Regions from separate parts of the Facklamia sp. P12955 genome, predicted to be linked through region 1. Evidence: predicted binding sites of a transcription regulator. Region 1 holds the regulator's gene; each other region holds the start of a gene.
What was found. Region 1 encodes CtsR, which represses protease genes until heat stress. Its sites were predicted from a motif close to TTGGTCAAAAAAGGTCAAANA; they were not measured.
Positions count from the first base shown of each region.

Region 2: the regulator CtsR is predicted to act here: its motif matches at 2,211-2,231, upstream of clpB (ATP-dependent chaperone ClpB).
Region 3: the regulator CtsR is predicted to act here: its motif matches at 3,304-3,324, upstream of clpP (ATP-dependent Clp endopeptidase proteolytic subunit ClpP).

Region 1 is NZ_JBNUPF010000011.1:48,998-54,128, reverse strand. Features, by position in the region: gene ACQV2G_RS04510 (ATP-dependent Clp protease ATP-binding subunit) at 1-2,462, opposite strand, end outside; gene ACQV2G_RS04505 (CtsR family transcriptional regulator) at 2,499-2,969, opposite strand; gene ACQV2G_RS04500 (vitamin B12-dependent ribonucleotide reductase) at 3,290-5,131, shown strand, end outside.
Region 2 is NZ_JBNUPF010000002.1:74,065-79,195, reverse strand. Features, by position in the region: gene clpB (ATP-dependent chaperone ClpB) at 1-2,197, opposite strand, end outside; gene ACQV2G_RS01000 (hypothetical protein) at 2,355-2,720, opposite strand; gene ACQV2G_RS00995 (serine aminopeptidase domain-containing protein) at 2,737-3,579, opposite strand; gene ACQV2G_RS00990 (metal-sulfur cluster assembly factor) at 3,579-3,917, opposite strand; gene ACQV2G_RS00985 (Cof-type HAD-IIB family hydrolase) at 4,044-4,862, shown strand.
Region 3 is NZ_JBNUPF010000035.1:9,032-14,162, reverse strand. Features, by position in the region: gene ACQV2G_RS08495 (response regulator transcription factor) at 1-344, shown strand, start outside; gene ACQV2G_RS08490 (ABC transporter ATP-binding protein) at 486-1,409, shown strand; gene ACQV2G_RS08485 (hypothetical protein) at 1,402-2,271, shown strand; gene ACQV2G_RS08480 (sensor histidine kinase) at 2,295-3,266, shown strand; gene clpP (ATP-dependent Clp endopeptidase proteolytic subunit ClpP) at 3,380-3,988, shown strand; gene ACQV2G_RS08470 (autorepressor SdpR family transcription factor) at 4,147-4,407, shown strand; gene ACQV2G_RS08465 (SdpI family protein) at 4,421-5,068, shown strand.

The sequences.
Region 1 (5,131 bases):
CGGTTGTTAATCCGAATGGATCCTGAGCGACCACCAATTGTTATTTTATCTCCTAAAGCAATATCTCCATTCAAGAGCATCTCACTTAATTCATCTTCAATTTGTTTTTGAATAGCTCGGCGGATTGGACGCGCTCCATATTCTGGATCAAATCCTGCTTCCGCTATAATATCGATTGCTGTATCAGTTATACGCGCATTAATTTCTAATTCATCTAATCGTTTAACAATCTCATTGGTTTGAAGTTTAACAATTTCTTTAATATGTTCTTTATCCAATGAGTGAAAGACAATCGTTTCGTCGATACGGTTTAAAAATTCTGGACGGAAAGCACGTTTTAACTCTTCTAAGATACGCTTTTCCATCGCTTTAAAGTCATCAGCAAAGCTAACCGCACTGAAGCCAACTGACTTCTCGTCGCGAAGAGCAGTAGCACCGATATTAGATGTCATGATAATAATTGTATTTCTAAAGTCGACCCGACGACCCTTACCATCTGTTAAATGACCGTCATCAAAAACCTGTAATAAGATATTAAAGACATCTGGATGCGCCTTCTCAATTTCATCTAGTAGAATCACTGAATATGGTTTTTGGCGAACTTTTTCAGTTAATTGTCCAGACTCGTCATAACCGACATATCCTGGAGGAGAACCGACTAAACGAGAAACGGCGTGTTTTTCCATATACTCAGACATATCAACACGAATCATATTATCTTGTGAACCAAACATGGAGTTAGCTAAGGTTTTGGCTAATTCTGTTTTTCCAACACCAGTCGGTCCTAAGAATAAGAAGGAGCCAATTGGTCTTTGTGGACTCTTCAAGCCTGAACGAGCACGCCGAATAGCACGCGCTACTGAAGAAACGGCTGAATCTTGTCCTATTACGCGTTCATGCAACTCAGCTTCTAAATGAACTAAACGTTTAGCTTCCGCTACATCCATTTGATAGATTGGCACACCTGTTGCCAGTGCTGTTACTTCAGCTACATGTTCAGCGGTTACTTTTGGATAACTTAATTCTTTTTGTTCATTTTTTTTCTTGGCTTTTTTGTTAGCCTTCTCAATAACTTTTTCTAAATCTTGCTCTTCTTTTCGAATATCGGCAGCTAATTCAAAATTGCGGTCGAGAATGGCTTGTTCTTTACGATTCGCTAGGTTTTTTTGTTGCAATTCTAGCTCTGCTAAATTATCAGTTTGCTTGCCTTCTTCGATTCTTACTTTAGCCGATGCTTCATCGATTAAATCAACCGCCTTATCAGGTAACTTACGCTCATTCATATAGCGTGAGGACAATTTGACTGCCGCTTCAATCGCTTCATCACTTATCTCCACATGATGATGCTGTTCATATTTAGACCTTAGTCCAGTTATAATTTGAATAGACTCAGCTTGAGAAGGCTCTTCAATCACAATTTTAGAAAAACGACGTTCTAAGGCAGAGTCTTTTTCAATATGCTTTTGATATTCATCGAAGGTTGTAGCTCCCACTGTTTGAATTTCTCCCCTTGCTAAAGCCGGTTTAAGAATGTTGGCAGCATCAATTGCTCCTTCGGCTCCTCCAGCTCCAATAAGTGTGTGGAGTTCATCTATAAAAAGAATTACTTTACCATCTTGAGATATTTCTTCGATTATCTTCTTCATTCGTTCTTCAAATTCGCCTCGATATTTAGTCCCTGCAACTAAAGCAGCTGTATCTAACATCATTAGACGTTTCTCAGCAATTTCACTTGGTACTTTCCCTGTCACCATTGCTTGAGCCAGCCCTTCAGCAATCGCTGTTTTTCCAACGCCCGGTTCTCCTACAAGAACAGGGTTGTTTTTCGTTCTGCGAGAAATAATTTGAATCATACGACGAATTTCTTTTTCGCGACCGATAACCGGATCTAATTTACCTTCGCGTGCCAATTGTGTTAGATCTCTTGAAACTCCATCCAAAGTAGCAGTATTAGATTGAGTATTCGTGTTTTGTTGACGTCGCCCTCTTTTACTTTGACTATCTGAACGCTTCTGCTGATTAATTCCAATTTCCTCGAATATTCCTTTACGTAATTCTGCCAGATTAATTCCTATATTTTTCAATAATACCGTAGCGAGTATTTCTTCTTTCAGTAAGCCTAAAAGTAAATGCTCTGTCCCTACTTTTGGAGCGCCAAGACGTTTAGCATCACTAGAGGCATTCATTATTACTTTTTTGGCGCGTGGGGAATAAGGAATGACCACTTCACCACGTCTACCTGCTTTTAAGCTTTTTCCATGAATCATTTCTAATTCATCTACAAGCACAGCATATTCTGCCCCATAATCTCTTAAGACTTTACCGGCAATTCCATTTTCTTCACGAGCTAATCCTAACAAAATATGTTCTGTACCAACTGCTTGATGGTGGAAAACATAGGCATGCTCAGCTGCAAACATCATAGCCTGGCGTGCACTTTCTGTAAATAATTCTTCAAACATTTATTTCACCTCTATTTAATAATCCTCGACTGAGAGCTAACTAGTTAATTCATAGCGTAATTGATGGAGAAAAGTTTTTAACAACATGGCTCGAGCCACTTGATCTTGATTTGAAATCGCATGAAGGACAGATTTTTCAATCACTGATAAAATAAGTCTTCCTTCCCTTTGTGTGATTATTTCTCTTTCAATCAACGTTTCAATAATATTCACACCATTTCGATGTGAAATTTGATTGCCAATTAATTCTAACATTGAAGCAACTTCATCTGCATCCGAGGTCAATTGAGTTTTTAAAATACGGATATAACCGCCGCCCCCTCGTTTACTTTCAACCAGATAACCATGCTCTTGAGTAAATCGTGTATTAATAACATAGTTGATCTGTGAAGGGACACAGTCAAATTGATCAGCAATATCGCTGCGCTTTATCTCTACATGTTCTGCGTTTTGCAAGAAGGATTTAAGATAAGCTTCAATTATATCGGACATATTTTTTCTGGACAAATTCAACCCTCCTTCAAGCTAATTTTGTTTAACATTGACTTTCTTTGACCATTATACACAATCTTTTTATTTTTGAAAAGCTATTTGTTTGGACTTGTCTCTTAATCACGATTAAGTAGTCATAGGTATAATTTCATTCAATGTTTGTGTTTTTAAGATTGAAATTTTGTTTTTTAGCAAGTATACTAAACTACAGAACTTAATAAACACAATATATTGGGCTTTATTTTATCTTTATATCCTATATATTGTGTTTCTTGCTATGTTTGTTAGAATATTCAAAATGTATCGAAGATCTTAATAGAGAGGCTGAACTGATTATGGAAACGAATACTTTAATTCCAAAGACTGTCGAATGGAACCGTCAAGATCTTAATGAGGCTATCAAACATTTCCCTCAAGTAACTCCTGTTACATCGGAAATGAAAATCACTCACTCTGGTGTCTCACGAATGGTTATGTTAGACAGGTATTCTTTTAAAGACACCGCTAAGAAAACTCTAAAAGCTGGCGATTTAGTAGTCTTAACTGTAAAGCCTGATCCATCCTATCCTGCAAGAGGTATTGGTATTGTGCAAGAACTTGATTGGGAAAAAGGTCAAGCTCTTGTTTTATTAGAAGAAGAATACCGTGGTAATCTTGAAAACGAAAAAGAGCGCCTTAGTGGCTTAATCTTGCGAAGCATTGACAGTTTAGATAAGCCTTTAGAAATATATTATGAACAAATCGCCCACCGTAATGCAGTCGGTTTAGCTGAAATTGAAAGTACAAAAGAAAAACAAGAAAGCTCTTTTGAAGCTTTTTATAATCAGCTTTCTAATTTAAACTTTGTCCCGGCTGGTCGTGTCCTATATGGAGCAGGCTCACAAACGGATGTTACTTATTTTAATTGCTACGTTATGCCGTTTGTCCCTGATTCTCGCGAGGGAATCGCTGAACACCGCAAAGAAGTAATGGAAATCATGTCGCGCGGTGGCGGTGTAGGAACTAACGGCTCCACTCTAAGACCTCGAAATACTCTGGCAAGAGGAGTAAACGGTAAGTCCTCGGGTTCTGTTTCTTGGTTAAACGATATTGCTCAATTAACTCACCTTGTTGAGCAAGGTGGCTCGCGCCGGGGTGCACAAATGATTATGTTAGCAGATTGGCATCCAGATATTATTGAATTTATCATTTCTAAAATGCAAAACCCCCGCGTTCTACGTTATTTAATTGAACAAACAGAAGATGAATTAATTCAAAAGCTAGCACAGGAAAAACTTAAATTTGTTCCACTCACTCCTAATGACCAAGTAATGCATGAAACAATTGCTTCCTATCAAAATAAAGAGGATTTTGGTGGCTTTAATGTAGATATCATTGAGCATTCTAGAGCTGTTTTACGTGATAAGGGTGCTTATGAAGTCCACAATGAAGACTTTTTAACAGGAGCAAATATCTCAGTAACTATCACTTCGGAATTTATGGAAGCGGTAGAGCAAAACCTAGATTGGGACTTACGTTTCCCTGATGTCGAACATTATAATAAAGAAGAAATGCATGCTTATAATACTCAATGGCATCAAGTAGGAGATGTACGTGATTGGGAAGAGATGGGTTATGCAGTCAGAACATACCGAAGTATTCCCGCTCGTGAACTATGGAAATTGATTAATATTTGTGCCACCTATTCAGCAGAGCCTGGTATTTTCTTTATTGATAATGCTAATAAGGATACCAATGCTAAAGCCTATGGCCAAAAAGTCGTAGCCACTAACCCTTGTGGTGAGCAACCTTTAGCTCCATATTCTGTATGTAATTTAGCAGCTATAAACTTAGCAAATATGGCTAATAAAGATGAACACACGGTTAATTTTGAAAAATTGAAAGAAACGGTTCGTGTTGGTGTGCGTATGCAAGATAACGTTATCGATGCTACCCCTTATTTCTTAGCAGCCAATCGTCATCAAGCTTTAGGAGAGCGCCGAATCGGTTTAGGTGTTATGGGTCTAGCTGACTTATTGATCTATACTAATCAACGTTATGGTTCTGCTTCAGGTAATCAATTGATTGATAAAGTCTTCCAAACGATTGCGATCACTGCTTATGAAACTTCGATTGAATTAGCCAAAGAAAAGGGAAGTTTCCCCTTCCTAATAGGTTCAACCGATGAAGAAACGAAA
Region 2 (5,131 bases), on a different contig from region 1:
CTAATAATAAATGAGAAGCAATATTAGAAGTCATGATTAAAACAGTGTTTTTGAAATCTACAACACGACCTTTAGAATCAGTCAGACGGCCATCATCTAAAACTTGTAAGAGAATATTAAAAACATCTGGGTGAGCTTTTTCAATCTCGTCTAATAAGACAATGGAATATGGACTACGTCTTACAGCTTCTGTTAATTGGCCACCTTCTTCATAACCAATATAACCTGGAGGGGCCCCGACTAAACGAGAAACGGAATGCTTCTCCATGTACTCAGACATATCGATTCGAACCATGTGGTTTTCATCATCGAATAAGACTTCGGCCAAGGACTTGGCTAATTCTGTTTTACCAACACCGGTTGGACCTAGGAAGAGGAAGGAACCAATTGGTTTACGTGGATCTTGCAAACCAGCTCTTGATCTTAGGATAGCTTGTGTTACTTTTTCTACCGCTTCATCTTGCCCCATCACTCTTTGATGAAGCGTTTGATCCAAGTGCATTAACTTGGTTCTTTCTCCTTCAACTAAGCGACTGACTGGAATACCAGTTAATCTTTCAACTACTTTGGCTATTTCAACATCAGTCACACGTTCTTGAGTTAACCGTTCAGTATCAGACTGTAAAGTTTCTTCTGCTTTAGCCTCTAACTCTTTTAATTCTTGCTCTAAATGCGGAATTTCGCCATGCTGTAAGCGAGCCGCTGCTTCAAGATCATAATTACTCTGAGCTTCTTCTAACTGTCTACGCGCATTATCTAAGGCTTCTCGCTTATCTCTTAAAGCGTTAGAAGCTTCTTTTTCTACTTCCCAACGCATTTTCAGTTGATTGGCTTCTTCTCTTAAATCAGCCAATTCTTCTTGAAGATTTTCTAAACGTTTCTTAGAAGCCTCATCAGATTCTTTTTTCAAGGCAGCCTCTTCAATTTCTAATTGCATTAACCGTCGGTTGACAGCATCCATTTCAGTTGGCATAGAATTCATTTCTACGCGAATAGTAGCAGATGCCTCGTCAACTAAGTCAATTGCCTTATCTGGTAAGAAACGATCGGTAATATATCGATGTGATAAGGTTGCAGCGGCCACTAAGGCATTATCATGGATATTGACCCCATGGTGAATCTCGTAACGTTCCTTTAGACCTCTTAGGATAGAAATAGTATCTTCAACTGTTGGTTCTTGGACTAAAACGCGCTGGAATCGACGTTCTAAGGCCTTATCTTTTTCAATGTTTTCACGATACTCGTCTAAGGTTGTCGCACCAATACAGTGCAACTCTCCCCTTGCTAGCATCGGTTTTAACAAATTACCAGCGTCCATCGATCCTTCTGTCTTACCTGCACCAACAATGGTATGAATCTCATCAATGAAGAGTAAAATTCTCCCTTCGGATTCTTTTACCTCTTTAAGAACGGCTTTTAAACGTTCCTCAAATTCTCCACGATATTTTGCTCCTGCTATTAAGGAGCCCATATCTAAGGAATAAAGTTCCTTATCTTTTAAGTTTTCGGGAACATCTTTGCGAACAATTCGATGGGCCAATCCTTCGATAATGGCTGTTTTACCTACACCTGGCTCACCAATTAGAATCGGATTGTTCTTGGTTTTTCTAGATAAAATTCTGATAACATCACGAATTTCTTCATCACGACCGATTACTGGATCCAGCTTATTATTTTTAACCGCATCATTAAGATTCGTTGCATATTTATCTAGAGACTCATAAGTCTCTTCTTGGTTTTGTGATGTCACACGATCTCCCCCTCTTAATTTCTCAATTCTTTCTCTTAGTAGGGACTCATTAATAGCCTTTTGGTTTAACCATTTGGTCAATGGATTATTTTTTTGCTTATATAAAGCTAGTAGAATCACTTCAGTGGCTAAGTATTCATCCTTATATTTCTTTGCTATTTGACTGGCGTCATTCAATAACTGAGTAAATCTTTGACTAAAGTGTTGGCCATATTGAATATTTTGACCGGCAACTTGAGGTAATTGATCAATTTCTCCTTCAATCACTGCTTGAAAAGCCGACCGATCAACACCTATATCTTCATATAATTTTGCAGCATAATGGTCTGCTTGAATAAATATACGCCATAAATGCGGGATATCAATCTCTTGATGCTGTCTTCTAATAGCAATTTGTTGCGCTTCAGCTATGGCGCTTTGCAAAGTGGTTGTCATTTTTTCTATCATATTCTCACTCCTTAAGGTCAGAATTGGTCAAATTGTTTAATCTATATTAAAAGCTCTCTCAAAGAGCTTAAATTGAGTATAACCTATTGGTCAGGAATGGTCAATAGGTTGGGGCAAAATTTTTAGGAAAAAATAAACTTCTACTAAATTACTTAAATTATTTTAAAAAGTAATTAATTTCCACTTGTATAGAATCTAAATCAATCAATGAATGATCCTGATAATATTTCTTAATAGTCTTTTGACTCTGATCAATTATAAAATTTAATTGATGCCAGTCTGAGAGGTCAAGTGCATATTCTTCAATTAATAGAGAGATTCGTTGTAAGACTATATCCTTAATTCGATTCCTTTCGATACTGATTAAGAGCGGAAAGCCACTACGAATATCTGTGGCGATCATTGAGGAGGGTAAAAGAAGAATCAGTTTGAAAACCAATTGATTGATTTGGTCTTGGCTAACTTTTTCAATATAAGAACTTAAATCCACCCGATGGTCTAACCATTGTTTAGTTTTTTGCAAGCAATCACCTTTCTTATTATTCAAAAAAATCTTTTCTTTCTAAAGATAGCTTTTCTACGTACTCCCATATCTGATCGATCTCTTTAAGAGAAGCTGCCTTTAAAAAGCTGGCCATCTTAACAATTTCTTTAAATGGAACCCGATGATAAGCAGGTTCGTGGTTGAAGTATGTATTTTGACTATAGGGTTGATCGATGATGGATTCCACAAATTCTACCGTATCTTGATAAGGAACAAGCGGATCATTTTCGCCATGCCAAATATATAAAGGGCGATTGGCTATCTTTTCGGCTTGCTTACTTAAATCTGACTGATAAATAATGGCAAATTCTTTATGTGTTTCTTTTAAAAGTTGATTATTCGTTAGACTTTGATTAGATGATGACTGGTTATTAATAATATTTTGATCAATCAACTTAGAAATGTGCGCACTCCCCATTAAGGAAACGGCTGCTGAAAGAAATGGGTGTCTACTGAGTAAAAGTAAAGTGGTCATTGCTCCCATTGACATTCCCGAAACTGCCACAAAATTATCCTTAATCGTCGATTTAAAATGGTCGAATAATAATGGAAATTCTTCTATATTAGCTCGAAGAGCCATTAAAAAACCTTGCAATTCTAGCGACTTTCTATCCCCTCTTTTCCCATGTAAATAGGCATCTGGCATGACTACTCGAAAGCCTTGTCGGGCAATTTCCATACCAAAATGTAAATGTTCACCAGCTGAGTTGGTCCATCCATGATAGAAAAAAACAAGTGGTAAGGGCTGATTCACTTGCTCACTAGGAGATAGAGTCCGTCCTGGAAGAGGGCCAAATGGCCCATCTTCAATCACAAAATCAGAAACCATGATATCCATTACATCACTCCTAAAGCTATCTTGGCATAGCGTGATAATTTATCTAAAGACCAGGGTGGATCAAAAGTAATAGTAACTTCAACATTATTAACTTGAGGAACATCTTCGAAAGTTCCATTTAATTCATCCACAATAACATCTGCCATTGGGCACATTGGAGTAGTTAGAGTTAATAAAATCTTTAAAATCCCCTCTTCAGTTAAATCGGCTCGATAAATCAAACCTAAATTAATTAAATCGACCCCTAATTCAGGGTCAATCACATTCGATAAACGATCCACAATCATACGTTCTTCATCATTTAAACTTTTTGTGTCGCGCATTTTTTCTAAATCCATTCAAACGCCTCACTTTCTTTGTTTTCATTCTACATCAATTCAAGCTTTTAGCCAATAATCATGAATAGTTGCCCTTAAGCTTTCATCTTTGCTATAATCGAAGCAATCTCTAAAGGAGGCGAATTAATGAGCCAACATATGATTGCCATTGATTTAGATGGCACTACTCTAAACAATCAATCCAAACTTACTCCTTTAACGATTCAAACATTGCAAAAATTAGATCACATGGGTCATTTAGTTTGTATCGTTACTGGAAGACCTTATCGGACTAGTAAAGAAATTTATCAAGTCTTAAACATCGTTACACCTATGGTTAATTTTAACGGTGCCTATTGTCACTTCCCTGACCGACCTGAGTGGCTAGCAAGTTACTACCATGAGTTAGATCGTGAAATAGTCTTTGATTTATTTAACCGGCAAGATGAATTAGGCATTCAGCTAGTTTGTGCCGAAGGTAAGGAGCGTCTTTATACTTCCTCAATGAATCTTCCTGAGTCACCCTATTATCCAGCCGAAGACGCAAGCTATCAAAAACTTTCTCGACAAACTCTCATTCATAATCCGATTGCTGTAACCCTTTTCACTTCGGAAGCAGACCAAATACCTATTCAAAAGAAAATCATGGCTAGCTATCCAAATCAAGTTTCTGTGCGAACTTGGGGGGGTGAAATACCCGTTTTAGAAGTGGTTAGTAAAAATTTACACAAGGCAGTGGGTGTTAAAACCATTGCTGACTTCTATCATATTCCTCGTCAAAATATTCTAGCCTTCGGTGATGAAGATAACGACTTGGAGATGATTGAATTTGCAGGTCATGGCGTGGCAATGAGTAATGCCATCCAACCCCTCAAAGATATTGCTAACGATATTACTGAGCATTCCAATGATCAAGATGGTCTGGCTCATTATCTTATCGATTATTTTAATCTTTCTTTTAACTAATAATAAGTTATTACTTTATTTCTGGCTTCACTTTGATATAATTTATTTGAAGAGAAAATTCTAATCTTGCTTATTGAAGGAGGCGTTATGATGTTGAAGCAACTTTTCAGTTTGAAAAAATTCAGAAGCTGCATTCAATCACTCTTTCTGAATAGAAACTCTTCCACTCAGCCTGCATTTCTTGGAGGTAACTTCTCAATTAAAATAATCAACTCACATACCCCCTAACCAATTTTTGGTGGGGGTATTTTATTTTATGTCAAGTAAGT
Region 3 (5,131 bases), on a different contig from region 1:
ATCAAACTAGTTTAGAGGAAAAAACATCGAATAAGAGATTGAATTTCGAAGGGTTAATGATTGATTTAGAGACCCAAACAATTAATTATCAAGGGCAGGAATTAAATTTAACGCCTCAAGAAAGAAGGATCTTAGAATTATTATTAAGTCAACCAAAGAAGGTTTTCTCAAAGCTTGAAATTTATGAATATGCGTGGGGGGCAAATTATTTGGCAGATGATAAGACATTAACCGTTCATGTATCAAATTTACGTAAGAAATTAGACCAAATAAGTAAAAGACCTTGGATTGAAACGGTTTGGGGAATTGGTTTCCGTTTGATTTCGCTGAAAAATAAAAAGTAGTTAAATTGTATTGAATATTTCAATTTCTTTTATTTTCTTTCATGCTTTTATCTTAACCTTTTCTTAATACTTTCTTTGTTTTTCCTTTGCCATTATATTTTTGAAGGAGTCTATAATATAGATAACAAAGGAGGAAAGATGATGGAAAGCATTCTTAAAAGTGAAAATTTATGTAAAGCGTATAACAATCAGTTTGCATTGAATAATGTCAGTATGAATGTTCAATCGGGTGATATCTATGGTCTGATTGGTCGTAATGGAGCTGGTAAAACAACCTTAATGAAGATCATTAATCGTCAGATTCTACCGACTAGTGGAAAGGTTTGGATTCAAGACCAAGAAATGGCTAAAAATGACCATTTTCAAGTAAGAATTGGCACTTTAATTGAGGCGCCAGGACTTTATATGGGACTCACAGCTGGGCAAAACCTGGAACTAAAATGTAAATTGTATGGAATTCGCCGTGACAATTATATAGAAGAATTATTGAATTTAGTAGGCTTACCCATTAGTCAAGTTAAGAAAAAGAAAGTTAAAAAATTTTCATTGGGTATGAAACAGCGATTAGGTCTTGCTTTAGCTTTAGTAGGAGATCCGGATCTTTTGTTGTTAGATGAACCTACCAACGGAATGGATCCGCAGGGAATTAGTGAGTTCCGCGAGACGATTCTTAAATTGAATAGCGAGCGTCATATTACGGTTGTGATATCTAGTCATATTTTGGGTGAATTGGCGAAACTCACGACTCGAATTGGTATTATTAATGAAGGTACCTTATTAAAAGAAGCAGATATGGAGGAATTAAATCAGATTAATCAAGATTTTATTCGGATTAAGGGTGGCGATCAGGCTCAAATAATGGCACATTTACAAGAAAAATTAGATCTTCAGCAAATTAAGCAAGTGAGCGATTCTGAACTGCGTGTATATGAACACTTAGATAATTCGTCAGTCATTAGCCATGAATTAATTCGCTCAGGCATTCTTTTTGAACAATTGGTAGTTGAGCGAGCGAGCTTAGAAGATTATTTTATCCGCTTAACAGGAGGTCACAACAATGGTTAATTTTATTCGCTTTGATTCCTATAAGTTGTTGCACATGAAGGCTACTTGGATTACGTTATTGATCCTTTCGTTGATATTCTCTTTACTAACTTATGGCGGCTATGTAACAACACACAAATCTTACGAAGACTATCAACTATCAATGACTTCGAAAGAAACCAATGAAGAAGGCAATTTTAAGTTAGAAATAAAATCGATGCAAGAAGGAGAAATTTTAACAGAGGAAGAGTACGAAACAAGTATTCAAGAAGAAAAAAAAGCCTATCGTTTTTCCGATAGTCTAATTGCTAATTACAGTTTGAGCCTTCTTTTTGTTTATATACTTTCAGCTGTTTTTATTGAAAGTGATTTTTCTTCTGGCTATTTAAAAAATATGTTAGCTATTAAAGGGGCGAAATGGAAATGGATGACTTCTAAATTATTTGTCGCCTTGTTAATATTCTTCATATTTCAAGTTGTTTGTATTGCTTTTTCAGTTCTAATGGCCGGTGTGACAGGTCAATTAGAGTTGCCTATTTATTGGCAAGATCATTTAGCTTTACTATTGCCACAAGCTCTTATGTACCTTATTATTATGTCGGTGACAGTAACCTTAAGTTTATTGCTACAAAGTAAAGTGGCAATCATTGTCTTAGCTTGCCTAGTGGGAACAGGTTTTCACAATCAAATCATTGGATTTATAGGGGATATTGTTGGTTTGGATCTTACAAAACAATTATTCTCCAATAAGCTAATGTCAATGGGCCCAAATTATTCAGAGCAAGCCATGTCAGTGGTAAGTATGGGTGTTGTATACCTATTGGTACTTTATCTCTTGAATAGGTGGTATATTTATCGAATAGACTTTAAGTTTGAACATTAGAGCATAGAAAGTAGGGACCGTCAATGATATATTTTTTATTGATTTTGATAATTCTAGCTATAGTTGGTTATCATTATTACTATCGGCTCCAAGTTTCTGATTTGACGAAGCAATTAAAAGTTATCAGTAAATCCCCTACCAATCAATTACTGACACAAGAGATCTTTTCATCAGAAATGAATGAACTTGTTAAAAGGATAAACTTGGCATTAATTAAAGAAAGAAATATATATCGAGAATTACAAATTGAGCAACGTTCAAAGCAAGAATTAATGATTAATCTTTCCCATGATGTGAGGACACCTTTGACCTCACTCATGGGTTATCTTCAATTAATGGAAACCAGCGAGGATGAGAACGACAAGCAGCGTTATTTTCAAATTATCTATCAAAGAATTGATCATTTAAAAGATTTGTTGGATCGGCTTTTCTTATTGGAGAGGTTGCAAGATACAGAATTTGAGTACAAGAACGAAATAGTGAACTTAAATGAAATTATTACTCAGCATGTTTTGTCTTTCTATGATCAGTTGAAAACAGCTAATATTGAAGTTGAACTTGACTTATCGGACGGTAGTTTTTTAATTACATCGGATGTCAGACTGCTGAACCACGCGCTAGATAATTTAGTAAAAAATGTATTAGATCATGGCAAGGATTATTTAAAAATCAAATTGTCGGGCCATAAAATTGAGGAAGAATTAACAAATCTTAAGCATGAAGACTTAATAAATCAAACAAAACGGGAGGTCTTACCAGGTAATGCAAATGTCGTAAGAATTATTTATTGTAATCGACTTTCACATCCAATTAATGAAGATCCTAATACTTGGTTGAATCGCTTCTATCAAGCTAAAAACAAGCAGTCGAAAACAAAACAAAATACAGGTTTAGGCCTAAATATAATTAAAATAGTCATTGAGAAATTAGGCGGTCAAATTTATTTGGAAACAAAAGGGTCTGATATATTGATAAATCTTTATTTTCCAATCTAATTAGCGAATGATTTCATGGAAAAATGGAAGAGCATAAAACTTGACCATTCTTGACCTAATCCGTTATACTATTGAAGTAAATTGAAAGGCTCAGATTAAAGGGAGGATATAGAATGAATTTAGTACCCACAGTAATAGAACAAACATCACGTGGTGAACGCGCTTATGATATTTATTCGCGCTTGTTAAAAGATCGAATTATTATGTTATCAGGTCCAGTGGATGACCACATGGCTAACTCAGTCATTGCCCAATTATTATTTTTAGATGCTCAAGATCCTGAGAAGGATATCTACCTTTATATCAATTCACCAGGAGGTAGTGTTACGGCTGGTTTGGCCATCTATGATACCATGAACTTTATCAAAGCGGACGTCCAAACGATCGTGATTGGATTAGCTGCATCAATGGGATCCGTCCTATTAGCAGCAGGAACCAAAGGCAAGCGCTTTGCCTTACCGAACGCTGAAGTAATGATTCATCAGCCTTTAGGTGGTGCTCAAGGCCAAGCCACTGAAATTGAAATTGCTGCACGCCATATTTTGAAGACGAGAACGCGCTTAAATGAAATTTTAAGTGAAGCGACTGGTCAACCTATTGAAGTGATTGAAAAGGATACCGACCGAGATAATTTTATGACGGCTGAAGAAGCGAAAGCTTATGGCTTAGTGGACGAAGTGATGGCCAATCGTAAGGATAAAAAGACTAAGAAAGATAAGTAATAAAAGGAAATATCCGTATCTTTTAAGTACTAGCAATGCGCTGGTACTTTTTTTGTGCCCTTAGATGAAGGCAGCATTGCATAATTTTAAAATACATGCTAAACTTATAATTAGATATTTAGCTAATTATCGAAATAAAAAGATGAGGAGGTGAACATTTGAGTGTTCAACTGCTTTTTAAAGCTTTAAGTGATCCCAATCGACGTAAAATTTTAGAATTACTCAGACCCGGCCCTTTAACTGCTGGGGAAATTGTCCGTCAATTTGAATCGGCAGGTTCTACTATTTCTAAACATCTCTCTATTTTAAAACAGGCTGATTTAGTGATTGATAAAAGAGAGGGACAGTTTATTTATTATGAATTAAATAGTTCCGTTTTAGATGGAGTCATTCAATGGTTAATGAATTTAGAAAAATAAAGGAGAGGATTTTATGACTAAAAACTTAACGAGGCATTACTATAAAAACTGGGTTCTTGTTTGTGTTTCTATTATTCTAGCGGGCTATTTCTTTATAAAAGCACCCGAAGTGATTCCTACACACTTTGATTTGGCAGGGAATGCTGATAATTATGGTCCTAAAATAAATCTTTTTAAGTTTCCTGCATTATTGGCTGGACTGAATCTTTTAGTAGAAGTATTGAAACGCATTGATCCAAAACGCGAAAATTATCGACGTTTTGAAAAGCATTTTTATTTAATCATTTTTGCTATGAATATTTATTTACTTAGCAGTCAAATAATTATAGGTGCCTATGGTTTAAACTGGCTCAACCAGATTCCTTCCTATTTAGAAGGAAGTTTAGGGCTACTATTTATTGTTTTAGGGAATTATATGCCAAAAATTAAATTTAATTATTTTATGGGCATACGTACCCCTTGGACATTAGCTGATGAAAAGGTGTGGTATCTTACCCACCGTTTAGCTGGAAAAATATTTGTTGTAATGGGAATCCTTATTTTATTAACCGTCTTCTTGCCGTTGACTATTAAAGAATGGAGTGTTCCTTTGATCACGTTAGGTGGCACTATGAGTGTCGTTGGAGCTTCCTATTGGTTGTATCGCAAACAACATCTTTAATGATTTTTTTATTTATGATAAGCAATCTAAATGTATGTTTTCATCATTTAGATTGTTTGTTTT